DNA from 2 places in the Devosia sp. Micro-HW1 genome. Region 1 is predicted to be linked to the other one. Evidence: predicted binding sites of a transcription regulator. Region 1 holds the regulator's gene; the other holds the start of a gene.

Evidence for each region. Region 1 encodes HrcA, which represses chaperone genes, less so after heat shock. Its sites were predicted from a motif close to GTTAGCACTCNCNNNNNGNGAGTGCTAAC; they were not measured.
Region 2: MQW79_RS16770 (co-chaperone GroES) is a predicted target of HrcA. The motif match lies at 7,749-7,777, and genes of this name have one in related genera.

Annotation. Positions count from the first base shown of each region.
Region 1 is NZ_CP094375.1:2,681,668-2,696,061, forward strand. It holds gene MQW79_RS12885 (GIY-YIG nuclease family protein) at 1-20, opposite strand, end outside; gene dnaK (molecular chaperone DnaK) at 227-2,140, opposite strand; gene MQW79_RS12895 (aminodeoxychorismate synthase component I) at 2,394-4,172, shown strand; gene pncA (bifunctional nicotinamidase/pyrazinamidase) at 4,169-4,804, shown strand; gene grpE (nucleotide exchange factor GrpE) at 5,024-5,608, opposite strand; gene hrcA (heat-inducible transcriptional repressor HrcA) at 5,696-6,778, opposite strand; gene rph (ribonuclease PH) at 6,919-7,635, shown strand; gene MQW79_RS12920 (non-canonical purine NTP pyrophosphatase) at 7,835-8,482, shown strand; gene hemW (radical SAM family heme chaperone HemW) at 8,607-9,764, shown strand; gene MQW79_RS12930 (penicillin-binding protein activator) at 9,913-11,145, opposite strand; gene rsmI (16S rRNA (cytidine(1402)-2'-O)-methyltransferase) at 11,230-12,114, shown strand; gene MQW79_RS12940 (YraN family protein) at 12,086-12,472, shown strand; gene gshB (glutathione synthase) at 12,481-13,425, shown strand; gene MQW79_RS12950 (MarC family protein) at 13,502-14,128, shown strand; gene MQW79_RS12955 (hypothetical protein) at 14,249-14,371, shown strand; gene MQW79_RS12960 (SGNH/GDSL hydrolase family protein) at 14,365-14,394, opposite strand, start outside.
Region 2 is NZ_CP094375.1:3,478,349-3,492,742, reverse strand. It holds gene MQW79_RS16820 (methyl-accepting chemotaxis protein) at 1-697, shown strand, start outside; gene MQW79_RS16815 (EAL domain-containing protein) at 701-1,504, opposite strand; gene MQW79_RS16810 (hypothetical protein) at 1,438-1,962, opposite strand; gene MQW79_RS16805 (ROK family transcriptional regulator) at 2,113-3,309, opposite strand; gene MQW79_RS16800 (sigma-54-dependent transcriptional regulator) at 3,455-4,888, shown strand; gene MQW79_RS16795 (hypothetical protein) at 4,885-5,265, opposite strand; gene MQW79_RS16790 (dihydrofolate reductase family protein) at 5,383-5,919, shown strand; gene MQW79_RS16785 (DMT family transporter) at 5,916-6,884, opposite strand; gene MQW79_RS16780 (hypothetical protein) at 6,931-7,122, opposite strand; gene MQW79_RS16775 (DUF427 domain-containing protein) at 7,291-7,638, opposite strand; gene MQW79_RS16770 (co-chaperone GroES) at 7,822-8,112, shown strand; gene groL (chaperonin GroEL) at 8,161-9,801, shown strand; gene MQW79_RS16760 (BrnA antitoxin family protein) at 10,033-10,278, shown strand; gene MQW79_RS16755 (TSUP family transporter) at 10,432-11,181, opposite strand; gene MQW79_RS16750 (glycosyltransferase family 2 protein) at 11,209-12,426, opposite strand; gene MQW79_RS16745 (hypothetical protein) at 12,512-12,691, opposite strand; gene hisG (ATP phosphoribosyltransferase) at 12,693-13,385, opposite strand; gene MQW79_RS16735 (ATP phosphoribosyltransferase regulatory subunit) at 13,540-14,394, opposite strand, start outside.

The DNA of each region.
Region 1 (14,394 bases):
ATGTAAACGTACCCCTTCATGGGTCGAGCATGCCGCGAAATGGACCACCCGGACAAGCCGGGTGGTAACGGTGTGGATAGGACGCGATCTCACAACAACCGTCATTGCCCGTCCATCCTCGGGCTTGACCCGAGGACCAGGCAATCCATCTTTCTTCCCTTGCCTCCACAAAAACAAAAGGCCCCGGCGTCACCACCGGGGCCTTCGCATTCACTCAGTCCGACGCTTACGCCGACTTCTTGTCGTCGTCGTCCTTGACCTCTTCGAAGTCGGCGTCGACGACGTCGTCTTCATCCTCGTCGCGGGTGCCATTGGCCTTGGCTTCGGCTTCCGCCTGCGATGCCTTGTACATGGCTTCGCCGAGCTTCATCGAGGCTTCCGCAAGGGTTGCGGTCTTTTCCTTGATGGCTTCGGCATCGTCGCCGTCCAGCACCGACTTGAGGTCGGCAATGGCGGCTTCGATGGCGGCCTTGTCCTCGGCCGAAACCTTGTCGCCATAGTCCTTGAGCGACTTCTCGGTCGAGTGGACCAGCGATTCGCCCTGGTTCCGGGCTTCCACCGCTTCGCGCTTGCGCTTGTCGGCTTCGGCATTGGCTTCGGCGTCCTTGACCATCTTCTCGATGTCGGCGTCCGAAAGACCACCAGAGGCCTGGATGCGGATCTGCTGCTCCTTGCCGGTGCCCTTGTCCTTGGCCGAGACGTTGACGATGCCGTTGGCGTCGATGTCGAAGGTCACTTCGATCTGCGGCACGCCACGCGGGGCGGGCGGAATGCCGGCCAGGTCGAAATTGCCGAGCAGCTTGTTGTCGGCCGCCATTTCACGCTCGCCCTGGAAGACGCGGATGGTCACCGCATTCTGGTTGTCTTCGGCGGTCGAGAAGGTCTGGCTCTTCTTGGTCGGGATCGTGGTGTTGCGATCGATCAGGCGGGTGAAGACGCCACCGAGGGTTTCGATGCCGAGCGAGAGCGGGGTCACGTCGAGCAGCAGCACGTCCTTGACGTCGCCCTGCAGGACACCGCCCTGGATGGCAGCGCCGAGCGCCACGACTTCATCGGGGTTGACGCCCTTGTGCGGGTCCTTGCCGAACAGCTGCTTGACCGCTTCCTGCACCTTGGGCATGCGGCTCATGCCGCCCACCAGCACGACTTCGTCGATCTGCGAAGCAGACACGCCGGCATCCTTCATCGCCTGCTTGCACGGCTCGATGGTGCGCTGGATCAGGTCGTCGACCAGCGATTCGAGCTTGGAGCGGCTGAGCTTGAGGGTCAGGTGCTTCGGGCCCGAGGCATCGGCGGTGATGAAGGGCAGGTTGATTTCGGTCTGCGTGGCGCTCGAAAGCTCGATCTTGGCCTTTTCGGCAGCTTCCTTGAGGCGCTGCAGCGCGAGCTTGTCCGACCTGAGGTCGATGCCCTGCTCCTTCTTGAACTCGTCGGCCAGGTAATCGACGAGGCGCATGTCGAAGTCTTCGCCGCCGAGGAAGGTGTCGCCATTGGTCGACTTCACTTCGAAGACGCCATCGCCGATCTCGAGGATCGACACGTCGAAGGTACCGCCGCCAAGGTCATAGACCGCGATGGTGCCCGAGTTCTTCTTGTCGAGGCCATAGGCAAGCGCGGCCGCGGTTGGCTCGTTGATGATGCGCAGCACTTCAAGGCCGGCAATCTTGCCGGCATCCTTGGTGGCCTGGCGCTGGCTGTCGTTGAAATAGGCGGGAACGGTGATCACGGCCTGGGTGACGGTCTCGCCCAGATAGCTCTCGGCGGTTTCCTTCATCTTCTGCAGGACCATGGCCGAAACCTGGCTGGGCGAATACTTTTCGCCATTGGCTTCGACCCAGGCGTCGCCATTGTCCGCCTTGACGATCTTGAACGGGACCAGGTCCTTGTCCTTGGCCACGACCTTGTCGTCGAAGCGGCGGCCGATCAGCCGCTTGACCGCGAACAGGGTGTTTTCCGGATTGGTGACGGCCTGACGCTTGGCCGGCTGGCCAACAAGGCGCTCGCCGTCCTTGGAGAAAGCGACCATGGAGGGCGTGGTGCGCGCGCCTTCCGCATTTTCGATCACCTTGGGATTGGAGCCGTCCATGACGGCCACGCAGCTATTGGTTGTACCGAGGTCAATACCGATAACTTTTGCCATAACTCTTGCCTCTCTTTCAGCGAACCCGCCACGAAGCCCTCTCAGCGAAAGCAGCTTCCTGGCCCAAAAAGGGGCCGGGGTCCCTCGTAGGTTTCAAATCGCCCCCTGCGGGGCCTCGGGGGGTATATAGGGGGGTGTGTTTGACGCTTCAAGCGCGTGTATGGGGAGTTTATCACGCGGGCCAAAAAGGCGCCGCGACGCGCCGCCAAGCCTTCCCATATCGCGCGCCCGCAAAAATCGCTAAACAGCGGGCATGATCACCTCAGGCACCGTGCTCCTGCACGACAATCTCGACCCCGATGGCCAGAGCCTGCTGTTTTCGCAGCCGCGCCAGGTGCTGGTGGCTCATGACGCCGCCGGGGCCCGCACCGCCTTGCAGCGCGTCGAACAGGCGAAGAACGACGGTCTCTGGGCTGCTGGCTATCTCGCCTATGAGCTGGGTTTTCTGTTCGAGGAGCGCCTGACCCCGCTCCTGCCGGCGCGCAGCCAGACGCCGCTGCTCTGGTTCGGCCTCTACGACGCCCCGTTGCGCCCCGCACCATCGGAAATCGCGGCAATGCTGGCCTCGGCAGGTGAGGGACGCGCCACCAATATCGGGCCCGCGCTCGACTTTGCCGCCTATGAGGCCGCCTTCGACCAGGTGAAAAACCTGATCGCCGCCGGCGATACCTATCAGGTCAACCTGACCCTGCGGGCGCGATTCGCTCTCGAAGGCGATCCGCTCGGCCTCTATCGCACCCTCGCGTCGAGCCAGCGCGTCGCCTATGGCGCCTATATCCATGCCGGCGACCACCACGTGCTCTCCCGCTCGCCCGAACTCTTCGTTTCCGGCACTGGCGATCTGCTCAAGGCGCGCCCGATGAAGGGGACGCTGAAACGCGGCCGGACCCTGGCCGAAGACCAGGCCGGTCGCGCCGCCCTCGCCTCGGACGAAAAAAACCGCGCCGAAAACCTGATGATCGTCGACCTGCTGCGCAACGATCTGGGGCGGATTGCCGAGACCGGCTCGGTGCAGGTGACTGACCTCTTCACCGTGGAAACCTTTGCCAGCCTCCACACCATGACCTCGGGCATCACGGCGCGCAAACGCCCCGAAATCGGCATGGGCGATGTGCTCGAAAACCTCTTTCCCTGCGGCTCGGTGACGGGAGCGCCCAAGCTGCGGGCCATGGAAATCATCCACGCCGTCGAGACCGAACCGCGCGGCCTCTATACCGGCTCGATCGGCTATATCGCGCCCTCGGGCGATTTTGCCTTCAATGTCGCCATCCGCACCGCTGTCATCGACGCCCAGGGTAAGGGAACCATCGGCATTGGCGGCGGCATTGTCGCGGACAGCACGGCCCGCGACGAATATGACGAGGCGCTGCTGAAGCTGAAATTTCTCTCCGATCCCGCCCCGCCGGTCACCCTGATCGAGACCTTCAAATGGACGCCGGATGAGGGATTTGTCCTTCACGAGCGCCATCTCGAGCGGCTCCTCGAATCGGCCAGCTATTTTGCCCTGCCGGTGTCCCGTGACGCCGCTGCCGCCTTCCTCGCGGAAAAATCCCGCGACTGGACCGGGCCCATGCGCGTCCGCCTCACGCTCTCGACCTCCGGCCTTGACCTCACCGCCGTGCCCCTGCCTCCGGGCCCGGCAACTTTCCGCTTCGCCATTGCGGCTGAACGGCTCAGCTCGGCATCGATCTGGCTCGCGCACAAGACCACCAATCGTGCCTTCTACGACGCCCCACGCCAAAAGGCGCATGATGAGCGCGGCCTCGATGAAGTAGTGTTCCTCAACGAGCGGGATGAGCTCACCGAGGGTAGTTTCACCAATCTCTTCGTCGAGATCGGCGGCAAGCTCCTGACACCCCCCCTCACCTCCGGTCTCCTGCCCGGCACGCTGCGGGCCGAGCTCGTCGCTGAGGGCAAGGCAGAAGAGCGGGTTCTGGCCCTTGCCGATCTGCGCTCGGCCGATGCAATCTGGCTTGGCAATTCCGTGCGCGGCCTGATCCGCGCTGAATGGGTAGACCGGGAGACCACATGACTATTGCCATCGCGCCCGACGACGTCCTCGTCGTCGTCGACCTGCAGTATGACTTTCTGCCCGGCGGCAGCCTCGCCGTATCCGGCGGCGACGAGATCGTGCCGCTGATCAACAAGCTGGCCGAAAAGTTCTCCCACGTGGTTCTCACTCAGGACTGGCATCCGGCAGACCATATCTCCTTTGCCAGCCAGCATGCGGGCAAGGCGCCCTTCGAGACGATCGAGCTCGACTATGGCACCCAGGTGCTCTGGCCCGACCATTGCGTCTGGGCGACGCGCGGCGCTGAAATCTCTAGGGATCTGAAAATCCCGCACGCGCAACTGATCATCCGCAAGGGGTTTCGGCGCGGCATCGATTCCTATTCCGGCTTCCAGGAAGCCGACCGGGAGACGCTGACGGGTCTTGCCGGTTATCTGGGCGAGCGCGATGTCGGCCGGTTGTTCGTCGTGGGGCTGGCGACGGATTATTGCGTCGCCTGGACGGCGCTCGATGGCGCTGCCGGCGGCTTTGACGTCACCGTCATCGAGGACGCGACGCGGGCCATCAATGCCAATGGCTCGCTGGAAACAGCCTGGGCCGATATGGACGAGGCTGGCGTGGCGCGGGTGATGAGCCGGGACATTCTGGAATAACACTTCTTCTCCCTCCCCCTTGTGGGGAGGGTAGTGAAGCTAGGCCGCCAGGCCGCAGCGAAACCAGGGTGGGGGCAGTCAGCACAGTGCGCGTGGCCCACCCCACCCCATCCCTCCCCGGCCTAGGGGATATGCCGCATCCAGCGCGCGGCCAGGCCCTTCGTCCAACAAAAAAGGGCGCCTCGCAGCGCCCCTTTCCAAACCCAAAATTCCAAAAGCTCAGGCGCTCTTGTCGATGCCCTCATCGCCAGCGGGGGCAGCCGCGCCGCCCTTGGCGACGCCCACCATGGCCGGGCGCAGCACGCGATCGCCAATGGCAAAGCCTTCCTGCACCACCTGTACCACCGTGCCCTCGGGCACATTGGGGTTGGCCACTTCGAACATGGCCTGATGCTTGTGCGGGTCGAATTTCTGGCCCGCCGCCTCGATCGGCTTGACGCCATGCTTGGCCAAGAGGCGCTGCATTTCGCGGTCGGCCAGCTCGATGCCGTCGATGAGGCTCTTGAGGGAACCATCAGCGGTCTCGCGCACCTCGGCCGGGATCACCATCAGCGCGCGAGAGAGAGCGTCGGTGGCGGTCAGCATGTCGCGGGCGAAGCCGGCAATGGCATAGGAACGGGTATCGGCCACGTCGCGCTCGGTGCGCTTCCGGAGATTTTCCATCTCGGCATGGCTGCGCAGCACGCGATCGCGCAGTTCGGCATTTTCGGCCTGCAGCGCCTCGACAGGATCGACTTCAGGCGTCTCGGTGGCGGGAATTTCGGTTTCCGGCTTGTCGCCCTGGGCGGCGTTCTCGTCGCTCATCTGGTCTTCTTTCCCAATTGGGTAAATCTCTTGCCCGCCATATCGGCCAACAAGGCTTTCAATTCAAGCCTTGGACGATGGTTGCCGTCATTTGCCACGCTTGCGCGCCATCATCGAGGAGATGACATTGGCGGTATAATCCACCACCGGCACGATCCGCGCATAATTGAGCCGTGTCGGGCCGATGACCCCGAGAACGCCGACGATCCGGTCATTGGCATCCTTGTAGGGCGAGAGGATCACCGACGATCCCGAAAGCGAAAACAGCTTGTTCTCCGAGCCGATGAAGATGCGCACCCCCTGCCCGCGCTCGGCGTCACCAAGCAGCTCCAGCAGACCCTCCTTGCTCTCAAGCTCGTCGAACAGCTGGCGCATGCGCATCAGTTCGTCGCTGGCCATGGTGTCGTTGAGGAGATTGGCGCGGCCGCGCACGATCACCGTGGGCGCATTATTGCCGCCGGGCGCGGCGAGCGTGGCAATGCCTGCATCGACCAGCTTCTGCGTCAGCTCATCCAGTTCTGCCCTTTGCTCATCGCGCCGCTCATTGAGCACTTTGCGCGCCTCGGACAGGGTGCGCCCCACCACATAGTTCGCCAGGTAATTGCCGGCCTGCTGCAAAGCGCTGGCCGTATAGCCGGGCGGCAGGTCGAGAATGCGGTTTTCCACCTGCCCATCATCGCCCACCAGGATTGCCATGGCGCGCGCGGCGTCGAGCCGCACGAACTCGATATGCTTGAGCACCATGTCGGCCTTGGTGGCGATCACCACCCCGGCCCCGTGGCTGAGACCCGACAGCAGCGACGATGCCTCGGCCAGTACGTCTTCCACCTGCGCGTGTCCCGCCGTGCCCTCGATATGCCGGGCGATGTGGCTGCGCTCGTTTTCGTTGACCGTGCCGATTTCGAGCATGGAATCGACGAAAAACCGCAGGCCCTGCTGGGTGGGCGCGCGGCCGGCCGAGGTGTGCGGCGCCGCGATCAGCCCCAGATCTTCAAGGTCCGCCATCACATTTCTGACAGAGGCCGGCGACAGCTCAACCTGCAGGAGGCGGCTCAGATCGCGCGAGCCGACCGGCACGCCTGTGTCGAGGTAACGCTCGACAAGCCGCCGGAAAATTTCCTGGCTGCGGGAATTGAGCACCGAGAGGAAGTCTTCGGCCGGTCGTGTCATGGTGGTTTGATTAAACTCTTCGACTTTAACCCTGCCCCTTCATTTAAGGCCTTCGTCCCCATCCGCCAAGCGCCCGACGCTTGTGAGCGATGGCGTTGAGCGTTAAGAGGCGGTTAACTGCAACAATTACTGGAATCATGATGCGGCCATCCGGACGGCAGCCAAGCGATATGCGGGCGGTAACCCTTGAGCGCAATGTCGCCATGAAGGCGGAAGGCTCATGCCTGGTCGCCTTCGGCAATACCAAGGTCCTGTGCACGGCCTCGGTCGAGACCAGCGTGCCGGGCTGGCTGCGCGGCAAGGGCCAGGGCTGGGTCACCGCCGAATATGGCATGCTGCCCCGCGCCACCGGGTCGCGCACCCGCCGTGAAGCCACGGCCGGCAAGCAGTCGGGCCGCACCCAGGAAATCCAGCGCCTCATCGGCCGGTCCCTGCGCGCCGTGGTTGATCTGGAAGCCCTGGGCGAAGTCCAGGTCACGCTCGATTGTGATGTGCTCGAAGCCGATGGCGGCACCCGCACGGCATCCATCACTGGCGCTTATGTCGCTCTCGCCGACGCCATTGCCTGGATGGAAGAGCGCAAGCTGACCAAGGGCCAGGTGCTCAAGGACTCGGTCGCCGCCATCTCCTGCGGCATCTATCGCGGCACCCCGGTGCTCGATCTCGACTATCTCGAAGACGTCGAAGCCGAAACCGACGCCAATTTCGTCATGACCGGCTCGGGCAAGTTCGTGGAAATCCAGGGCACCGCCGAAGGCGCGCCCTTTTCCCGCGAAGAACTCGAAAGCCTGATGGCGCTGGCCGAACAGGGCATTGGTGAACTCAGTGTCATGCAGAAAGCGGCCCTGGGCGCATGATGTTTTTCCGGACCAAGGCCCCCTCACCCGGCCTCCGGCCGACCTCTCCCCCAAAGGGAGAGGTGTCGCTGCGCGAAATAAGGGGCTCTGCTCCACCTCTCCCTGGGGGGAGAGGTCGCCGCGTAGCGGCGGGTGAGGGGGCCTTCAATCAGGATCACTGCGCCATCTGGAACGACATCAGCCGCGCGCTGGAGGCCAAATGACCACCATTCCCCGCCTCAAGGCCGGTGATCGCCTCTGCATCGCCACCCACAATGCGGGCAAGCTCAGGGAATTCCGCGAGCTGTTCGAGCCGTTTGGCCTCGAACTGGTTTCGGCCGGTGAACTCGGCCTGCCCGAACCCGAGGAAACCGGCACGAGTTTTGCCGAAAACGCCCGCACCAAGGCTCATGCCGCCGCAACTGGCGCCAATATGCTGGCCCTGTCGGACGATTCCGGCCTCTGCGTCGATGCGCTCAATGGCGATCCCGGCGTCTATACCGCCGACTGGGCCGGCGTGCCGCGCGATTTCAACCGGGCCATGAAGCGGGTGGAGGATGCGCTGCAGGCGGCCGGCGCCAATTCGCCCGGCCAGCGCCGCGGCTCGTTCAATGCCACGCTCTGCCTCGCCCACCCTGACGGGCGCGACATGCTGTTTGTCGGCCGCTGCGACGGCACCCTGGTCTGGCCCCCGCGCGGCGATATCGGCCACGGTTATGATCCGATGTTCATGCCTGACGGCCACGACCAGACCTTTGGCGAAATGGCCGCCGAGACCAAGCATTCCTGGTCGCCGGGCCAGCAGGGCCTCAGCCACCGCGCCCGAGCCTTTGCGCAGTTTGTCGAAAACCAGATCGAACATGGGTGACAGCGATGCCACGCGCTGAACTCTCCGCTGTCGTCATTGCCGGGTCTGTCGCGGCAATCCACCTTGGGGAGCCATGGATCACCGGGACAAGCCCGGTGATGACGAAGGAAGGGACGGATTGAGCATGGCCCAGAATCCCAACGACCTCTTCGGCATTTATGTCCACTGGCCGTTCTGCGCCTCCAAATGTCCCTATTGCGATTTCAACAGCCACGTCCATCGCGGCGCCTTTGACGAGGACGCTTTTGTCGAGGGCTACAAGAAAGAGATCGCCCATATGGCGGCGCTCTCGCCCGGCCGTCTGGTACAGTCCATTTTTTTCGGCGGCGGCACGCCCTCGCTGATGAGCCCCAAGGCCGTCGGGACCATTCTCGATGCCATCGCCAATGAGTGGCAGATCGACCGCAATGCCGAGATCACGCTCGAGGCCAATCCGACCTCGGTCGAGGTCGATCGGTTCCGGGGATTCCGGTCCGCCGGCGTCAATCGCGTGTCCCTCGGGGTGCAGTCGCTGCGCCCTGGTCCCCTGGCCGAACTGGGGCGCCGCCACACGGTCGAAGAGGCCGTGGCGGCCGTGCGCATCGCCCAGTCGGTGTTTGATCGTTCCAGTTTTGATCTCATCTATGGCCGCCCCAGGCAGACGCTTGAGGATTGGGAAGACGAGCTCAAGGAGGGCCTCTGGCTGGCCCAGGGCCATATCAGCCTCTACATGCTGACCATCGAGCAGGGCACGCGCTATTTCGACCTGCATCAGGCGGGCAAGCTGAAAATGCCGAACGAGGATCTGGCGGCCGATTTCTACGAGCTGACCGCGGAGCTGACGCGTGAGGCGGGCATGCCGGCCTACGAGATTTCAAACCATGCCGTGCCCGGCCAGGAAAGCCGGCACAACATGCTCTATTGGCGCTATGGCGAATATGCCGGCATCGGTCCGGGCGCCCATGGCCGCCTGATGGTCAATCACCAGCGCCACGCCACCGCGACAGAGAAAATGCCTTTTGACTGGCTGAACCTGGTCAACAGCCAGGGCCATGGCATGGTCACCGACGATGTGCTGACCTGGGAAGAGCAGGGCGACGAATACCTGGTCATGGGCCTGCGGTTGAAGGAAGGCATTTCCCCCTCCCGCTTCATGGCCATTTCCGGCCGTGGCATTTCCGAACAACAGATCATGGCGCTCAAGGGCTATGGCTTTGTCGAAACCCTGCCCAACGGCAATATCCGCGTCACCGACAAGGGTTTTCCGGTGCTTGACGCCGTCGTGGCGGACTTGGCGGCCTAGCAGGCCCGTCTACAACAGGTGTATCCCCTCCTGCGTCACCACCGGGCTTGTCCCGGTGGTCCATGCGGGCGGAGTTGGGTTGCCGGGACAAGCCCGGCAGTGACGGTGGGCATTTAGCTGCAGCTTGGTCCAGTTGATCCGTGAGACCCTAAAGCTTCGCCGCGTCCGCGACGCTCACCACACCCCCTGCCCCGATCTTCTTGATCACCAGCGCATAGTCACTCCGGCCATTGCCGTTGAAGCGAAACAGACCATCCCGGCCGGCAAAGCCCGACGGGTTGGTGAGCACTTGCGGATTGTAAGGCGGCGTCGCCATGGAGAGCGTGTTCACATTGGCCAGGATCGTCGCCGTATAGGCAATGGTTGCCATCTGTGGTGGCGTGGCTCCGAAACGGGCCTGGTAGTCCGCCCTGATGGCATTGAGGCCCACATCGTCGATGGCAGGGAAGATCGCCCCCACCAGTGCCGGATTGGCGAGAAGCGCCGCGTCATTGCTCCAGTCGGCCGAACCCACCAGCTGCACATCGTCCGGCCGCACCCCGGACTGGGCCAGCAGGCCTGCAAAGGTTGCGGCGCTGGCGCGGTCGGGGATGAACAGCGCGTCGAGCATGCCGCGATCCACGATCGGCTTAGCCTGGGCGATGATCGACTGCGCCTCGCTCACATCGGAAAACGTGTAGACGGCGCTGGGATTGAACCCCACCGCTATGGCCTGGGTGCGGAAGGCGGCGGCAAGGGCCTCGCCATAGGGCGTCGACGGAAAGATGCCCGCCGGGCCGCGCCGGCCCTGGCTCATCAGCCAGGTCAGCGCCCGCTTCATCTCGGTCTCGGGCAGGATATTGAGCACGTAGACACCTGATCCGGCGATGCTGCCATTATTGGCAAAGCCGATCAGCGGGATATTGGCCGCCCTTGTGACCCCCGCCGCGGCGGTGATCTGTTCCGCGGTCACCGGCCCGAGCACCAGTTTCGCGCCTTCCGCCACGGCCGCCTGGGCGGCACTGGCCGCGCCGGCCGCACTGTCTCCGGTATCGCGCAGCGAGACGGTGATGTTTTCCGCGATGTTGGGATTGGCTTCGATAAAGGCGATGGCGAGTTTTGCGGCATTGGCCAGAGCGGTCCCCAGCTGGGCCAGCGCCGGCTGGCCCGACAAGGGCAGGAGCAGTGCCACCGTCACCGGCCCCCGTCCAAACCGATCCGATGGCGTCGTTGCCATGGGTATGGGTTGGGTGCCGGACGGGGCGTCGCCATTGGTCCAGGGCAGGGAGAACGAGCGCGATCCCCATTGCATCGCGCCCGGAGAACAGGCCGCGAGCGATCCCGCCAGCCCGAGAAGGATCGAGCGGCGTGTCAGGCGTGACGCAAATTCACCTTTTGTCACCGAATGCGCTCCCTGGCGCTCACAGTCTGTTAACAAATTCCCCCCAATTGATTAACCAAGAGTTGAGATCGGAAAGGCGCGGCGATGGGCGACCAGAACACCGACTATTTCATCGCCGGCACCCGTTTCGCCGCCCCGGCCCTGGCGCCTGGCCTTTATGTCGTGGCGACCCCCATCGGCAATCTGCGCGACATCACCCTGCGCGCCCTCGAAACCCTGGCGGCCGTGGAACTGGTGCTGTGCGAGGATACGCGCACCTCGGCCAAGCTCCTCGATCACTTTGGCATTTCGGCAAAGCGGCAGGCTTTTCATGAGCATAATGAGCGCGACAAAGCCGAATACATCGCCTCCCGCATTGCCGGCGGCGCAGCCATTGCCCTGATTTCCGATGCCGGAACACCCCTGCTCTCCGATCCGGGTTTCCCGCTGATTCGCGAACTGGCAGCCCGGAACCTGCCCGTCTTTCCCATCCCCGGCGCCTCGGCCTTGCTCTCGGCTTTGGTCGTGGCGGGCCTGCCCACCGACGCCTTCGCCTTCCACGGCTTTTTGCCGCCCAAGGCCGGGGCGCGGGTTAACGCCTTGAAAAGATACGTCGATTCACGTGAAACACTGGTCTTTTACGAGTCGCCCCGTCGCCTGGCCGACACCTTGGCCGCCATGGCTGAAGTGCTGGGCGACCGCCAGGCCGCGGTCAGTCTGGAACTGACCAAGCGCTTCGAGCGCACCTTTCGGGGAAACCTGTCGACGCTGGCCGAACACTTTGCCGGCGAACAGACCAAGGGCGAGGCAGTCATTTCTGTGGCCGGCGCAGACGAGCCCAGTGCGCCGGCGGCCGAGGACTGGCAGGCAGCCCTGCTTGCGGCCATGGCCGACCAGCCGCTGCGCGCCGCCGTGGACGAGATCGCGGACCGCTTCGGTCTCAAGCGCAAGGATGTCTACAATGCCGCGCTCGCCCTCAAGAACGCCTAGCGACAGGCGGATTGCCGCTTATCGGCGGGGCCATTTCGGCGAGGCGCTGGCGGCGCTGTGGCTGCAGATGAAATTCTATCATATTCGCGACCGGCGCTTCAAAACCGGCCTCGGCGAGATCGACCTGGTCGCTGAAAAGGGCGGGACCATCATCTTCATCGAGGTCAAGCAGCGGGCCCGCAATGCCGACGAGGCGTTGACCTTTGCCGCCATCAATCGCGAGCGGATCACAAGGGCAGCGCAGGTCTGGCTGGCCAGAAACCCGAAGGAGGCGGGGCGGGATTTCCGATTTGACGTGATTCTGCTTGCGCCGGGCCGCTGGCCGCGCCATCTCATCAATGCCTTTTCCGCTATCTGAGAGTTCGCATGTCGCTCAAAGTCGCCGTCCAGATGGACCATGTCGCCACCATCAATCCGCGCGGCGATTCGACCTTCGCCATGATGCTCGAGGCCCAGGCCCGCGGACATGAACTGCTGCACTATACGCCCGACACCCTCTCCATGCGCGACAACAGGGTCAGTGCGCTGGCCCAGCCGATTACGGTCACCGATGCCGAAAAGGGCCAGCATTTTACCCTTGGAGAAGCGCGCCGCGTGGATCTTTCCACCCAGGACGTGGTGCTGATGCGCCAGGACCCGCCCTTCGACATGAACTACATCACGCTCACCCATTTGCTCGAGCGCATCCATCCCAAGACGCTGGTGGTCAATCCGCCCTCGGCCGTGCGCAACGCGCCCGAAAAAATCCTCGTCACGGAATTTCCTGACTTGATGCCGCCGACGCTTGTGACCCGCGACCGGGCCGAAATCCACGCCTTCCGCAAGGAGCACGGCAACATCATCGTCAAGCCGCTCTACGGTAATGGCGGGGCCGGCGTCTTCTTCATCCAGGAGGGTGACCATAATCTGGCGAGCCTGCTCGAACTGTTCGAGGCCAATTACCGCGAACCCTTCATGATCCAGAAATACCTGCCGGATGTCCGCAAGGGCGACAAGCGCATCATCATCGTGGATGGCGAGCCGGTCATGGGCCTCAACCGGATTCCGGCCGATGGCGAGGCGCGGAGCAATATGCATGTGGGGGGGCGCCCCGAACTCAGCCCGCTGACCGAGCGGGAGCAGGAAATCTGCGCCGCCATCGGGCCGGCGCTGAAGGAACGCGACATGATCTTTGTCGGCATCGACGTCATCGGCGGCTATCTGACTGAAATCAATGTGACTTCGCCCACCGGCATTCGGGAGATCAAGCGCTTCGGCGGGCCCGATATTGCCGTGATGATCTGGGACGCGATTGAAAAGCGCCGCGCCTGACGGAGCGGCTTAGTCATGGGGGTTGGCGGGCGGGGGAAAGTGTCCTAGTGCTGGGACCTGAGCCAGGACCCCCAAGATGAACGCCTTTCTCGTTGCCTTTGCCACGCTGTTCGCGACGGTCGGTGTCGCCGACATCGCCTTCATCTTCGCGGCGCTGACCAAGGACAATACCCCCGAGCAGCGCCGCACCTTCGCCACCCGTGGCGTGCTGGTGGCGCTGGGCATCCTCCTGTTCTTCGCCGTGCTGGGCAATGTCATCCTCGACGTCTTCGGCATCACCATTCCGGCGCTGCGCACGGCTGGCGGCATCCTCTTGCTGCTGATCGCCATCGACATGGTGTTTGCCCGTCATTCGGGTGGCACAGGCACCACGACAGAGGAAGAAGTCGAGGCGCGCCAGAGCCAGGATATTTCGGTGTTTCCCCTGGCCATGCCGCTGATGGCCGGTCCCGGCGCGATTTCCGCCGTTGTGCTTCTGACCACCGGCGCTCAATCCGATCTCGAATTCTGGCTGGTGCTGGCCGCCATCGTCGTCATCCTGGCGCTCTGCTGGCTGACCCTGCTCATCGCCATCCCGATCCAGCGCCTGCTCGGCCTCACGGGCCTCTCCGTGGTGTCCCGAATGGTTGGTATCCTGCTTGCGGCACTGGCCGTGCAGTTCGTCTTCGATGGCATCAAGGCCAGCGGCCTGCTCGCCTTCTAGGCCCTGACGCCCCTGAAAATGGGAGCAACTTTATGCGTTAAGCAAGTCTTAACGCTGTCATTGCGCCGGCCCGCCATCGGGCGCAAGGAATACGCAGCAATCACAACGGGACAATTCCCTATGCGTCTTGCCGCTGCGCTGACCCTGCTGATTTTTGCCATCATGGCGACAAGCGTCGCCGGCACCGGCGCGGCCCGTTCCGAGATGCTGATGCCGGTCGCCGAGGGCCTTTCTTCCTACTGAAGCGGCCTGCCGTTCTCGGCGTC
Region 2 (14,394 bases), 800 kb from region 1:
TGCCGCGCACGCCGAGACCGCCAGCGGCAAGGCCCGCTCGATGTCGTCGGAGGCCGAGGCCAGCGGCGCCGTGATGAGCAAGGCCACCGAGGCCATGGATCGCATCACCCAATCCTCGGCCAAGATTTCCAACATTATCGGGCTGATCGACGATATCGCCTTCCAGACCAACCTGCTGGCGCTCAATGCGTCGGTGGAAGCAGCGCGTGCCGGTGAAGCGGGCAAGGGCTTCGCTGTGGTTGCCGTGGAAGTGCGGCGCCTCGCCCAGTCGGCGGCGCAGGCCTCGGCAGACGTCAAGGCACTGGTCGAACAGAGCGCCAGCGAAGTCAATGGCGGCACAAAGCTGGTGGCGGAAGCGGCCGAACGACTCCTCGCCGTGCAGGCCGGCATCAGCGCCAATGCCGCGCTGCTGACCGACATGGCCAAGGCCAGCCGCGAGCAGGCGGCCTCGATCGAGGAAGTGAATGTGGCGGTGCGCACGCTGGATGAAATGACCCAGCACAATGCCGCACTGGTCGAGGAGATGAACGCGGCCATCGAGCAGAACGAGGCGCAGGCCGGTGAACTCGACCGGGTGATCGGCACGTTCACGCTGGTCGCCAGCGGGCCGGTCGAAGTGGAAGAACCAGCCGAAACCGGCGCGCGCGGCCTGTTCAACGGCTTGAAGCGTGCCGTGGGCGGGATGGGCCGGCGCTAGCGGCTATTCCGCCCGGCGCAGCTGGCTCGTGACGGTGCGTGCCGAATCCAGCGTCAGGTCGGAGCGGACCGGGCCGGCGGGGGAAATATAATCGCCCTGGACCAGCACGATCTCGCTGTCGAGCAATTCGACAATCTGTCGTTCGCTGGCAATCCCTGTTGCCAGCAGCGACACCTCGAAGCGGGCCAGGTAGCTGGCGATGTCGGTGACGTGGAAGTCGGTGAAGGCCTCCGGCGTCTGGATGAAACGGCCAGCATCGACGCGCAGCGAGCGCACGCCCAATGCCGCCATGTCGGCAACGTCGACGCGCAGTGACGTCATGCCGGTAATGGAGAAGCCAGCGCCCTTGCGCACCATCTGTTCGGCGACCGCCCGTTCCTGGGTGGTGAGCGACAGCCAATCGGCTTCAGGCACGAGGAAGGTCAGCGCGCCGGCAATGGCGCGATTGGCGTCGAGGGTCACCAGGACTTGCTCGGCTGCATCTTCATCGCCCAGCGAGGCGCGGGTCAGAGGGATATGCAGCATGGCCGGCTGGCCGCCGGTGCGCGAACGGCGCGCAATGGCGATGGCTTCGACAAGGCCGGTGCCCTCGATCAGGCGCAGCGCATCCTTGCCACCACGGCGCGGCAGAAAATCGGGACCGTCGGCCAGCTCGCCATCTTCCAGCATCAGACGCGGCAGCAGATCATAACCCACTGCCCGGCGTTGGGGCAGTTTGACGATCGGCTGCACATGATGGATCAGGCGATGCTCGTCGAGCGCCTGACGCAGCATTTCAAGCGGAATGACCGGCTCGGTCTCGGGCACGATGACCTGGGCGGGCGGGCGCGGGCGGCGGCGGCAATCATGCGTGCATCGGCGCGCTCGCTCGATGCACGGGACGACGTGCTCTTGGCCACCTTGTCCTCAACCTCGGCAACGGCCTCGGCAACCTGTCGGATAACGGTCCCGAGGACCGAAATGTCGGCCTCGACGGTCTCAAGGCGCAGCGCGGCATTCACATCGGCCAGCGCGTTGATGCGCTGCCCGAGCACAGCACCAGCCTGTGCATCGGTGGCGAGCAGGCGCGACAAATCTTCAATGGCGCGCTCGAGCCGGTTTTCGGCGCGCTGGCGCAACACGCGCTCCATCAGCACGACACAGGCGCAGGCAAAGACGACAGCCACCAGAATCGCATTGGCCGGCGTGAAGGTCAGGCCAAAATAGGCCAGCGCCCCGAGGCCGGCTGCGGAAAGTGCGATCAGTGAATAGACAATAGCCTGCACTGCGGACCTGAAACCCCTGTTGGATGGCGCATGATCCGGCCGATGGACTGGCACATACTCACCCCGATCATGCCTGGTGCCGGGATTCGACAAATTTTACTTACCACCCCCCAAGACGCTGAAAAAGCGTTGCTGGGGCTCTGTCCCGCCCTATTTGGCCGGTTCAGGCTCGAACAGGTCCCAGTCGCGCGAGAAATGGCGGCGGAACAGCAACAGCTGGGCCGCGCCGAACACGGCAGCAGAGGGTCCGGCCAGGCCCGGCGCGATGCGTGGGCGCTTGGAGAGCAGCACCGGCATGGCCGCCAGATGGTGCCTGGTGCTGTCCAGCAACCTGGCCGAAATCGATTCGGGGAGGTCGCCATTGATGGTAACGAGGTCGATTTCGACCATGGCGGTCGTCGTCAGCACGGCCTGGGCCAGGGCATGACCGGCCTCGTCCAGCCAATGCGCGACCTGGGCCTCGATGGACCCCCAATCCCACTTGCGCGGCGCGCCGAGCAGGGCCGGGCCATTGGCCTCGCGCACACGCTGCACCAGGGCGTGCAGCGAGGCAACCAGATGCAGGAACGTCGCCTGGTCGGGCCGCTGATGCACGACGATCGATCCAAGATCGGCGGCATTGCCATAGGGCCCCTCGAACAGTGTTCCGGTGGAGACCACGCCGCCGCTGACAAAGGTGCCCACGAAAAAAACCGCCACGCCCTTGGGTCGGGGAATCGGCTGCACCGTGATTTCGCGCCACGCCCCGGCGCTGCCGTCATTGGCCCACATGGCCGGCAGGCCCGTTTCCCGCGTCATCCGTGCGGCAATGTCGATGCATGCCCAGGCTTCTTGCGTGCCGGCGGGTGCGCCAAGACGGTCGAGCAGCGGCCCGAACTTGCCCGGCGTAGTGACGCCGATGCCGGCCAGGCGCTCCCGTTGCGCGGGCGTCAGCCCCGCCAGCAATGTCTGCACATCGGCGGCAATGGCGCCGAAAACAGTGTGCGGATCGGGATAGGCATAGCTACGGCGGGTAATGGCCACCGGCTCGCCGGCAATATTCTGCAGCAGGACTTCGAAATGCTGCCAGCCGATCTCGACGCCGATCGAATAGCCGCCCTGCGGATTGAGCCGGTAGGGCGTGGCCGGCTGGCCGCGTCGTCCGCGCAACACCTCGCCCCGGATGACCAGCTCCTTCGCCTCGAGTTCGGAGAGGATGCGCGCAGTCGTCTGGGGCCCAAGGCCCGAGCGCCGGGCGATGTCGGCATTGGAGACGCCGGGCACGCCGGCAATCAGGCTGAGCACCGCGCGCTCGTTGGTGAGCCGCACACCCGTCTGGGTAATGCCGCGCACGATGGGTTCGAACACGTCTTCGTCTGACTCATTTCGCATGGGGTGAGAGATAAACGTGCTTTTGGTGGGCCACGCAAGAACGGAATATTTACCCTAATCCGCAACAGTCGGGACAACGACAAGAACGGTCCGGTTGCGGACGAACCAGGGTAAGTTTCGCATGACGATGACGAGCGGTAGCGACAATGCGCTGTGCGGTCGGCTTTTGCTGATCGATGCCGATGTTGCCTGCGCCCGCCAAACCGGCAAGACCCTCAGCGAAACCCTGCTTGTCCCGCCCGAAATTGACCATGCCGCCACCGGCCGGGCGGCGACCGACCTGCTGCGCAAGACGCGCTACGACGTCATCATCGCCGATCTCGACAGCCTGTCAGACCTCGCCGCCACCATTGAGGATGGCATGCACCGGCTGGTGCGGCTGGCCGAAGGCGCGCTGATCCTGGCCGTCGCCGGCAGTGGCTCGGTCAGTGCGGCGCTTGGCGCCATGCGCGCCGGAGCCCATGACTATATCGCCAAGCCAGTCAGCGGCGCGGCCCTGGCCGGCCGCCTCGGCGAACTGGCGCAGCGCCATGGCCGTCCGCGTTCGCTGGGGGTCGAGGCCGAGATCGAACCGGTCGTGGCCGATTTTGCCGGCTTTGTCGGCGCTTCCAGCGCCATGCAGTTCCTCTACGAGCAGATCGGGCGCGTCGCCGCCTCTTCGGCACCGGTTTTCATCACCGGCGAAAGCGGGACGGGCAAGGATGTCTGCGCCGAAGCGCTGCATGCCAAGGGTCCGCGCGCCGGCAACCGTTTCGTTGCCATCAATTGCGCTGCCATTCCGCGCGACCTGATGGAAAGCGAATTGTTCGGCGTGGTGCGGGGAGCCTTTACCGGCGCGCATGAGGATCGCAAGGGCGCGGCCGAACTGGCCGATGGCGGCACGCTGTTTCTCGATGAAGTGGGAGAACTCGACCTGTCGCTGCAGTCAAAGCTGCTGCGCTTCCTGCAGACGGGCACGCTGAGCCGCGTCGGCGAGACGGCCGCGCGCAAGGTCGACGCTCGGGTAATCTGCGCCACCAATCGCAATCCCATGCAGATGATTGCCGACCGGCAGTTCCGTGAGGACCTGTTCTATCGCCTGCATGTACTGCCCATTCACCTGCCGCCGCTGCGTCAGCGCCCCAGCGATATCATGGTGCTGACCCGGCATTTCCTCGCCCGCTATGCCCGCGAGGAACACAAGAGCTTTGCCGGAATCACCCAGGATGCCGCCGCGCAGCTGACCGCCGCAGACTGGCCGGGCAATGTGCGCCAGCTGCAGAACCTGGTGCGGCGTCTGGCGGTGATGTTCGATGGCGGGGAAATCACCGCGGCGATGATCAGCGCGGCCGACATAGAGTCCAGCGTCTCCGCCCCTGCCCCCGCTGCGGTGGAGGCCCCGCGCGCCGACCGCCGCAACATCCTGCCCATGTGGCAGCAGGAGCAACGCATCATCGAGGACGCCATTGCCACATTCGGCGGCAATATCTCGATGGCCGCGGCAGCCCTCGAAATCAGTCCCTCCACCATCTATCGCAAGCGCCAGAGCTGGTCGGAAATGGCCGTGGCCGGTTAGGTCAGCGCTACCGTGATCGCCAGCACGAAGAGCAAAGTCACCAGCGGCGTCATGGTCAGCCGCTCGGCACGGCTGCGCGAAATGGCGTTGACCACGATTCCGAGCCCCATATAGCCGGCCACGACCCAGGTTCCCGGCGCGACCCAGCTGGCTTCGGGCCAGGCCGGGATGAGCCCCGCTCCCATCAGGATGACCGCCGAGAACAGCGCATAAAGGACAATGGCCACGGCGCTGCCGATGCGCAGGCCCAAAGGCAATATGCGATTCTGCCCACCCCAGGCGAAGTGGCCGAGGGGCGCGCCCAGTGCCAGTGCGAGCTGGAAGATCGCCAGACCCGCCATGAGAATGGTGAAGATGATTGCGGCCGTCGCTGCCATGTTGCCCCCCTGACGCCGCCCTCAGATTGGGTAGAACCGACCCGTCTTCAACCCTGCTGCCAGGGGCTGACGCAGGATCAGGCGATCAGAAAATCCATTCACTGACGGAGAATTGCCATGACCACCGGCCACGTTTTCATCGGTACCAGCCTTGATGGTTTCATCGCGCGCAAGAACGACGACATTGCCTGGCTGACCGAATATCCGACCCTTGGCGAGGACCATGGCTTCAACGCCCATATGGACCGCGTCGATGGCGTCATCATGGGTCGCGGCACCTATGAAGTCATCAAAGACATGCGGCCCTGGTATTATTCCAAGCCGGTCGTGGTGCTGAGCCGTTCGCTCGGCCAGACAGACATCCCCGTTGAAATTGCCGACAAGGTCGAGGTGATGAATGCCGGGCCGGAAGAGGCCATGCGGATTGTCGGTGAGCGCGGCTGGAAGGCGGCCTATGTCGATGGCGGGACGGTCATCCAGTCCTTCCTGCGCGCGGGGCTGATCGAGGACCTGGTCATCAGCCGCATCCCGGTGCTGATCGGCGAGGGCATTCCGCTCTTCGGGCCGTTGGAACGCGACCTCATGCTGGAGCATGTGCGCAGCCAGGCCTTTCCCTCGGGCTTGGTGCAGTCCGTGTACCGCGTCAAACGCTAGGGCGTGTTGGCTTCGCGAGCTCTGGCGCGGTCGAGACCCAGCCAGCGCTCGCGCAGGATGACGGCAATGCCGGAGCCAACGATGATGATGGCGCCGACGACCATGGTCAGGGTTGGCACGTCGCCAAAGATGGCGAGGCCGATGACGATGGTGAGGATCAGCGAGACATATTCGAAAGGCGCGATGACCGACATGTCGGCATGACGATAGCAGTTGGTCAGCAGCAGCTGGCCGATGCCGCCGAAAAAGCCGGCACCAACCAGCAGCGCCGCCTGCTCGGGCGTAGGCCAATGCCAGCCCAGCGGCAGCGTCATCAGGCTCAGTAGGCTGGCGCTGATGAAAAAGTAGGTGACGATGGCCTCGCTGCGCTCGGTCTGCACGAGGGTACGGACCTGCAGCATGGCAAAGGCGGAGAGGATGGCGCCGAACAGGGCCGCCACTGCGCCGATGGCCTCGGCATCGCCCAGCCCGGTATCGCTCGAAAAGACCGTGAGGCGCGGCCAGAGGATGATCATGACCCCGACCAGGCCGACGAGAACGGTGGTCCAGCGGAAAATTTGGACCCGCTCCTGCAGCAGCACGGCCGAGAGGATGACGATGATCAGCGGCGAGGCATAGCCGATGGCGGTGGCTTCGGGCAGCGGCAGGCGCGTCAGGGCAAAGAACCCCAGGCTCATCGAGGTGACGCCGATCAGCCCGCGCAGCACGTGACCAAGAGGACGTTTCGTCCTGAAGGCATGGCCGAGATTGCCGCGCCAGGCAAGCCAGGCGAGAACTGGCAACAAGGCAAAGAAAGAGCGGAAGAACACCATCTGCCCCGAGGGGATGGTTTGCGTGGCCTTGAGCATCGTCGCCATGATGACAAAGCAGAAGACCGAAGCGACCTTGAGCGTGATACCGCGAAGCGGGCCGCCGGAAGGTCCGGCGGCGGGCTTGGTTTCGGGCGCAGCGGCAGGCGCGGTCACGTCAGGTCCTGTTCCGGGGCCGGCTGGCGGCCCCGTCGTTCAAGGCTTACTTGCCGGAAGCTTCCAGCTTTTCCCGGGCGATACGCGCGGTGGCGAAAGCCTTGTGCTCTTCCCCGACGGCGCTGCCGGTCTTGACGACCTTGCCATCGGCATCCTGGATGACCCAGTGCCAGTTGGTGTTGGGACCGACGCCGCCCTTCCGGGTCAGCTTGATTTCGTAGTTCGATTTTTCGCTCATGAGGGTGCTTATGGCCCAGAGTTGGGGGTGGGGGAAGGGGTAAATTGCGGTCGCCATCGGCGAACTGTCGTGAAGCGTCCGTGTCGATAATCCCTACGGGGCCGCCATCCACGACCGACGCAACCCGCCTTGGCACATGGCCCTCAGGTCAAGCCCGAGGGCGGAGCACTAGACTTCTGTCACGCTCAGTTTCACCCGCTCGCCACCAAAGGTCAGCAGATCGCGGATGGGTTCGTATTCACCATCGGCAAAGGGATAGTACCAAGCTTCGTCGACGCCGTCGGCGGTGAGCGTCTTGATGGTGTAGTAGTGAGCTGCCCCCAGGCCATCGTCGTCGCGCTTGGTATCGGACGCTTCCAGGATCTGGGGATGAACGTCCTCGAGGGGCAGGAAGATGCGCGGTTCGCGGTCCGGCCGTTCCAGACGCATGGCCTTGACCGAACTGGCGATCTCGGCGTCATCGAAATAGACGTGGACCCTGCCCGGGACAGGCGTGACGGTGGCGGTTTCGGCCATTGAGCGGCTCCTTTGACCCAATCATCGTTCTGTCTTTAACGCATGAGAAAAAACATAGGTTCACGCGCCTTGACTCTGCTCCTGCGCGATCCCTATATCCCGGACAGCCTGTTAGCACTCATGCTTTGCGAGTGCTAACAGGTCCGAAATTGCATTCAGAAATGATGCCAAGAGGAAAAAATCATGGGCTTCCGTCCCCTGCATGACCGCGTGGTCGTCCGTCGCGTCGACAGTGAAGAAAAGACCAAGGGTGGGATCATCATTCCCGATACCGCCAAGGAAAAGCCCTCCGAGGGCGTGATCGTTTCCGTGGGCCCCGGCGCCCGCGACGAGAATGGCAAGGTTGCCGCTCTCGACGTCAAGGCCGGTGATCGCGTGCTCTTCGGCAAGTGGAGCGGCACCGAGGTCAAGCTCAATGGCGAAGACCTGATCATCATGAAGGAAAGCGACATCATGGGCGTGATCGAGGCCTGAGGCTTCGCTCTCCCCTTGTCGTTCAACTCATTCTAAGGAGCGCCTCACATGGCCGCTAAAGAAGTAAAGTTCTCGACCGACGCCCGCGAAAAGATGCTGCGCGGCGTTAACATCCTCGCCAATGCGGTGAAGGTCACCCTTGGCCCCAAGGGTCGTAACGTCGTCATCGAAAAGTCCTTCGGCGCCCCGCGCATCACCAAGGACGGCGTCTCGGTGGCCAAGGAAATCGAACTCGAAGACAAGTTCGAGAACCTCGGCGCGCAGCTGCTGCGCTCGGTCGCTTCCAAGACCAACGACATTGCCGGTGACGGCACCACCACTGCGACCGTCCTGGGTCAGGCCATCGTGGTCGAAGGCGTCAAGGCCGTCGCCGCCGGCTTCAACCCGATGGATCTCAAGCGCGGTATCGACCTGGCCGTTGCCGACGTGATCGGCTCGCTCAAGGGCTCCGCCAAGAAGATCACCTCGTCGTCCGAAGTTGCCCAGGTCGGCACCATTTCGGCCAATGGCGAAGCCTCGATCGGCGACATGATCGCCGAAGCCATGCAGAAGGTCGGCAACGAGGGTGTGATCACCGTCGAAGAAGCCAAGACCGCTGAAACCGAACTCGATGTCGTTGAAGGCATGCAGTTCGACCGTGGCTACCTCTCGCCCTACTTCGTGACCAATGCTGAGAAGATGACGGCGACCCTCGAGGACCCGTACATCCTGCTGCACGAAAAGAAGCTCTCGAACCTGCAGGCCATCCTGCCGATCCTCGAAGCCGTTGTGCAGTCGCAGCGCCCGCTGCTGATCATCGCCGAAGACGTCGATGGCGAAGCCCTGCCGACCCTGGTCGTCAACCGCCTGCGCGCCGGCCTCAAGGTCGCTGCCGTCAAGGCCCCGGGCTTTGGTGACCGCCGCAAGGCCATGCTGGAAGACATCGCCGTCCTGACCGGCGGCCAGGTGATCTCGGAAGACCTCGGCATCAAGCTCGAGAACGTGACCCTCGACATGCTCGGCACTGCCAAGCGCGTTGAAATCACCAAGGAAAACACCACCATCGTCGATGGCGCCGGCACCCAGGAAGATATCCAGGCCCGCGTCGGCCAGATCAAGGCCCAGATCGAAGAGACTTCTTCGGACTACGACCGCGAGAAGCTGCAGGAGCGCCTGGCCAAGCTCGCCGGTGGCGTTGCCGTGATCAAGGTCGGCGGCTCGACCGAAGTGGAAGTCAAGGAACGCAAGGACCGCGTCGATGACGCGCTCAACGCGACCCGCGCTGCCGTTGAAGAAGGCATCGTGCCGGGTGGTGGCGTTGCCCTGCTCCGCGCTGCTGCCGCCATCAAGGCCAAGGGCGCCAATGCCGACCAGGAAGCCGGTATCGCCATCGTGCGCCGCGCTCTCCAGGAACCGGTGCGCACCATTGCCAATAATGCCGGCGCCGAAGGCTCCGTCGTCGTGGGCAAGATCCTCGAGAACAATTCGGCCACGTTCGGCTACAATGCCGCAACCGGCGAATATGGTGACCTGGTTGCCACCGGCGTCATCGACCCGGTCAAGGTTGTCCGCACCGCGCTCGAAGACGCTGCTTCGGTCGCATCGCTCCTGATCACCACCGAGGCCACCATTGTGGAAGCCCCGAAGGCTGACGCTCCGGCAATGCCGGGCGGCGGCGGCATGGGCGGCATGGGCGGCATGGATTTCTAAGGCTGACGCCTTAGATCCTTCTCGCTCACGGGCCGTATCGTGGTCGGCGCACTGCCGACCACTGGCCCTCCGCGTGGGCGGCCGACGGCCGGGCGACCTTGTCGCCTGGAGAACAAGACTTCGAGGTTCGTCTCTTCCCAGTCACGAACTTCGTGGAAGGCCCCGGTGGAAACACCGGGGCTTTTTCGTATTCGTGCGCTAGAATGGCCCGCAACAACGCCAGAGGATTTCATGCGTACACCCCGGCGCGGAAGCGCTATCGATCAGGCTGAAGCCGCCTTCAAGGCCGCAACAACCCGCCCTGCGGAACAGTCTGCCGAAAAACCTGAAAGCAAGCCGGCCACACCGCCCCCGTCCAGGGAAATGGTATCGCTGCGGCTCGACCGCGCCGTGCTCGAATATTTCCAGGACGATGGCCCGGGCTGGCAGGACCGGATCAATGCCGCCTTGCGCGTGGCGGCGGGACTGGACGAGTAGCTGAAAGCGCGATCCACCCCCACCCGGCCTCCCCCTGAAACAGGGGGAGGGGCCGGCCGGCGTGCGCTCCTCTATCGAAGCAAACTCGATACATCCCTCCCCCTTCTTCAGGGGGAGGTTAGGTGGGGGTGACTGCGCAGGCGGCCTTCTCGCCTAAGGGAAAAACAGCAGTTTTACAGCCAGCGCGATGGACACCACCACCACGAGTGGCCGGATCACCCTGGCGCCGTAGCGAATGCCTGTGCGCGCGCCGGCATAGCCGCCGATGATCTGGCCCAGGGCCATGACGAGCGCCACCGGCCAGACGACATTGCCCTGCGGAATGAACACCGCCAGCGCCGCGAGGTTGGAGGTGAAGTTGAGCACCTTGGTGCTGCCGGTGGCGCGCGTCAGCCCGAGGCCGAAGAGCAGCACGAAGCCGATGGTGAAGAAGGAGCCGGTGCCCGGCCCGAAAATGCCATCGTAAAAGCCGATGACAAAGCCCATGGCCGGCACGAAGGGCTTGAAGGGCAGGCGCGCCGCGCTGTCGGCGTCACTGAGCTTGGGCGCGAACAGAAAATAGAGCGCGATGGCAATCAGCGCGACCGGCACGGCCACGGTGAGCAGGCTGGTGTCAATCTTGCTCACAATCATGGCGCCGATGAAGCTGCCTGCAAAGGTGAGCGCGATGGCCGGAACAAGGCTTGGCAGGTCGACGAAACCGCGCCGCCAATAAGTGAGCACGGCCATGCCCGTGCCGACAATGGACTGCATCTTGTTGGTGCCCAGGGCCGCCACGGGCGGCAGGCCCGCCGCCAGCAGGGCCGGCACCGTGATCATCCCGCCGCCGCCGGCAATGGCGTCGACAAAGCCGGCAAGCATGCCGACTGCCATGAGGGCGAGCAGAATGAGGGGGTCAAGCATTGGCTTGTCTTTTCTTGGCGATTGCCGTCAGGCGTCGGTATGGCGGCGATGGAACCGGTCGTCGGGCGCAGGCTGATCGACCAGGCGCCGTTCGTCGATGGGAATATTGATCATGGACGACATGAAGGCACTCATCATCAACTGGAAGCCGGTGACAAGGGCCGTCATGGCCAGGATCACCGCACGCAGGGTGGCGGTGGAGTTGAGCGGCCCGAAATCGCGCCTTGCCCATTCCAGCACGCCCCAGCCCATGGCGACAAAACCCGCCAGCATGAGCAGCAGGGCCACCAGCAGGATGCGTTCAAGGCTCAGGCTTTCGAGCAGCCGGTCATAGGAACCGGATCGGGGAATGAAGCCATAGCGCGAGGCAAAGCGCCGCCCGATAATGGCAAAGGCAATGGCCTGAGTACCGGTGATGACACAGAGCGCAGCAACCAGGAGGGTGTGGACGCCGAAGGTCACATTGCCGATCTGGAGCGGACCGCGGAGCAATTGCGTGCCCACGAGAAGGCCCGCACAGAGCAGAACCAGGCCGGGATAGAGAAACAGCCAGCGCGGCGAAAACAGCAGCAGGAAGCGCAGATGCCGCCAGCCGTCGCGGAAGGACCGCAGATGCGGTGGGCGCGAGCGGCCGTCCTTTTTCAGCGTCGTCGGCACTTCGCGCACGTCCAGCTGGCCCAGCGTCGCCTTGACCACCATCTCCGAGGCGAATTCCATGCCCGTGGTGCGCAGGTTGAGATCGCGGATGGCGTCGCGCCGAAAACCGCGCAGACCGCAATGGAAGTCGCGGATCCGGGTCTTGAAGAATAGCCGCCCGAGAAAGCTCAGGACCGGATTACCGATATAGCGATGGTGCCAGGGCATGGCCCCGGGGGCAACGCCCCCGGCAAACCGGTTGCCCATGACGAGGTCGGCGCCGTCGCGCAGGGCCGCGATGAAGGCATCGAGATTTGCGAAGTCATAGCTGTCATCGGCATCGCCCATGATGACGAACCGGCCGCGGGCATCGGCAATGCCGGCGGCAAGCGCCGCCCCATAGCCGCGCTGCGCCGCCGGGACGACACGTGCACCATGCTCTTCGGCAATGGCCTGGGACCCGTCGGTGGAGCCGTTGTCCGCGACCAGCACTTCGCCGGAAATGCCTGATCGCGCTAGAAAGCTGCGTGCCTTCTCGACGCAGACGGCCAGCGTCTCCGCCTCGTTGAGACACGGCATCAGAATAGTCAGTTCAAGCTCTTCGGCCACGACGCCCCTCGCCGCATGATTGGGCCCTTGTGCCGTGATTTGGGCACGCGAGGCAATGGCTTGCCCCCGGGGAGCAATGGCCGTGTCAGTCGCCGCCGCCGCCGTCGCCATCGTCGCCGCCAACAGCCTCGGGGCGGGGATCGGTCGCGACGACGGGCTGGCCGTCATCGACAGCCGTGGGTTTGGCAGCGGGCCTGTGCATACCGGCATAGACGATGGCACCGGTGCCCAGCAGCACGAACAGCAGGACGAAGGCCAGTTCCATTTTACTGCCCCAGCCTGGCGAGCAGGTCGTCGAGCACGGCCTTGCGCCCGGCAGACCAATCGGCGGTCCTGGACACGATCAGATTGGCCTCGCTCTTGAGCATCACGCCATCTTCGAGCACACGCAGGCCATTGGCTGCCAGCGTCGAGCCTGTCGAGGTAATGTCCACCACGATGTCTGCCACACCCGAGGCCGGTGCCGCTTCGGTGGCGCCGAGACTTTCGACAATCCGGTATTCGGCAATGCCGGCATTGGCGAAATGCTGACGGGTGATGGTGATATATTTGGTGGCGATGCGCAGCCAGCGGCCATGGCGCGAGCGGAAATCCGAGGCGACGTCGGCCAGGTCGTGCATATGGGTCACGTCGATCCAGGCTTCGGGCACCGCGATGACCACGTCGGCATGACCGAATTCGAGGTCACGCGCAAAAGTGACGGAGGCCGGCCCCGCCTCGCTGGTCTCGTGGATAAGGTCGCGCCCGGTAACGCCCAGATCGATGCTGCCGCGGATCAGTTCGCGGGCAATTTCCGAAGCCGGGAAGAAGCGCACCGTCACCTCGGGCAGGCCTTCAACGGCCCCCAGATAGGACCGGGCGCCGCCCGGGCGCGTAATGGTGAGTCCACGCTGGGCGAACCATTCGCGGGTCAGTTCTTCAAGGCGCCCCTTGGAGGGTACGGCAAGGGTAATGGTCATGGCGCCGCTCCTCGATAGGCTTGACAAACCCCCACCCAACCTCCCCCTGAAGGAGGGGGAGGGGCGGACCGGTGCAAGGCCGCTGGCTCTGTCAGAGACTCGATGGGGCTCCTCCCCCGTCTTCCGGGGGAGGCTGGGTGGGGGTCTTGTATCTTCATTTCGGCCACTCCGCTTCCAGGCGATCGACCCAGAGGGCGCAGCCCGAGGCCGCGATGGGGGCCTTGGCACCGAGGCGTTCGAGCAGACGGTCATACTGCCCGCCCGAGACCAGGACCGTATCGCCCTGCCCTCGCATCTCGAAGACGATGCCGGTGTAATAGTCGAGGCGCGGCGAAAAGCTCGCGTCGAACGTGACCCGCGCTTCGCCCAGGACATCGAGATGGCGGCGAATGGCCTTCATCGGCGGCCCGAGGAAAAGGCGGTGCTTTTCGGCCAAAGTCTCGATCTGGCGCAATGCCGAGAGTGCATCGCCCTTGATGGCGAGATAGTCGCGCAGCAGTTTCAGCGTCGCGGCCGGAACATGCGCTGCGTCGAGCGCCTGTTGCTCCAGATAGCGGTCGGCAATCTCGTCGGGCGTGCGACCATCGGAAAGGCTGAGGCCCGCCGACACCATGCGGGCGGTGACGTCCTCGACCAGTTCCTCGCGCGAAGGCTGCTCGCTACGCGGCAGGTCCGGCGCCTGTTCGAGGCGTACCAGCAACCGGTCCATGGCCTCGGTGTGGCCGAAGCGATGGCGGATGCGCGAGCGCCAGGCATCGGGCATGTCGGCCTGCGCCAGCAGGGTCTCGAACATGCCGACACCGCCGAGCTTGACCTGCGGGGTGATGCCGTAAAGCGAGAGCGCGGCGCGGGCGAAGGTCAGCACCTGATCGAGGGCAATATCGCCGTCAGGCTGGGCCAGAAGCTCGATGCCGGCCTGATCGAACTCCGCCGGCCCATTGTCGCGCTGGCGGAAGATGGGGCCGAGATAGGAAAAAGCGGCCGGCTCACCCGCGCCCTGCTCGATATA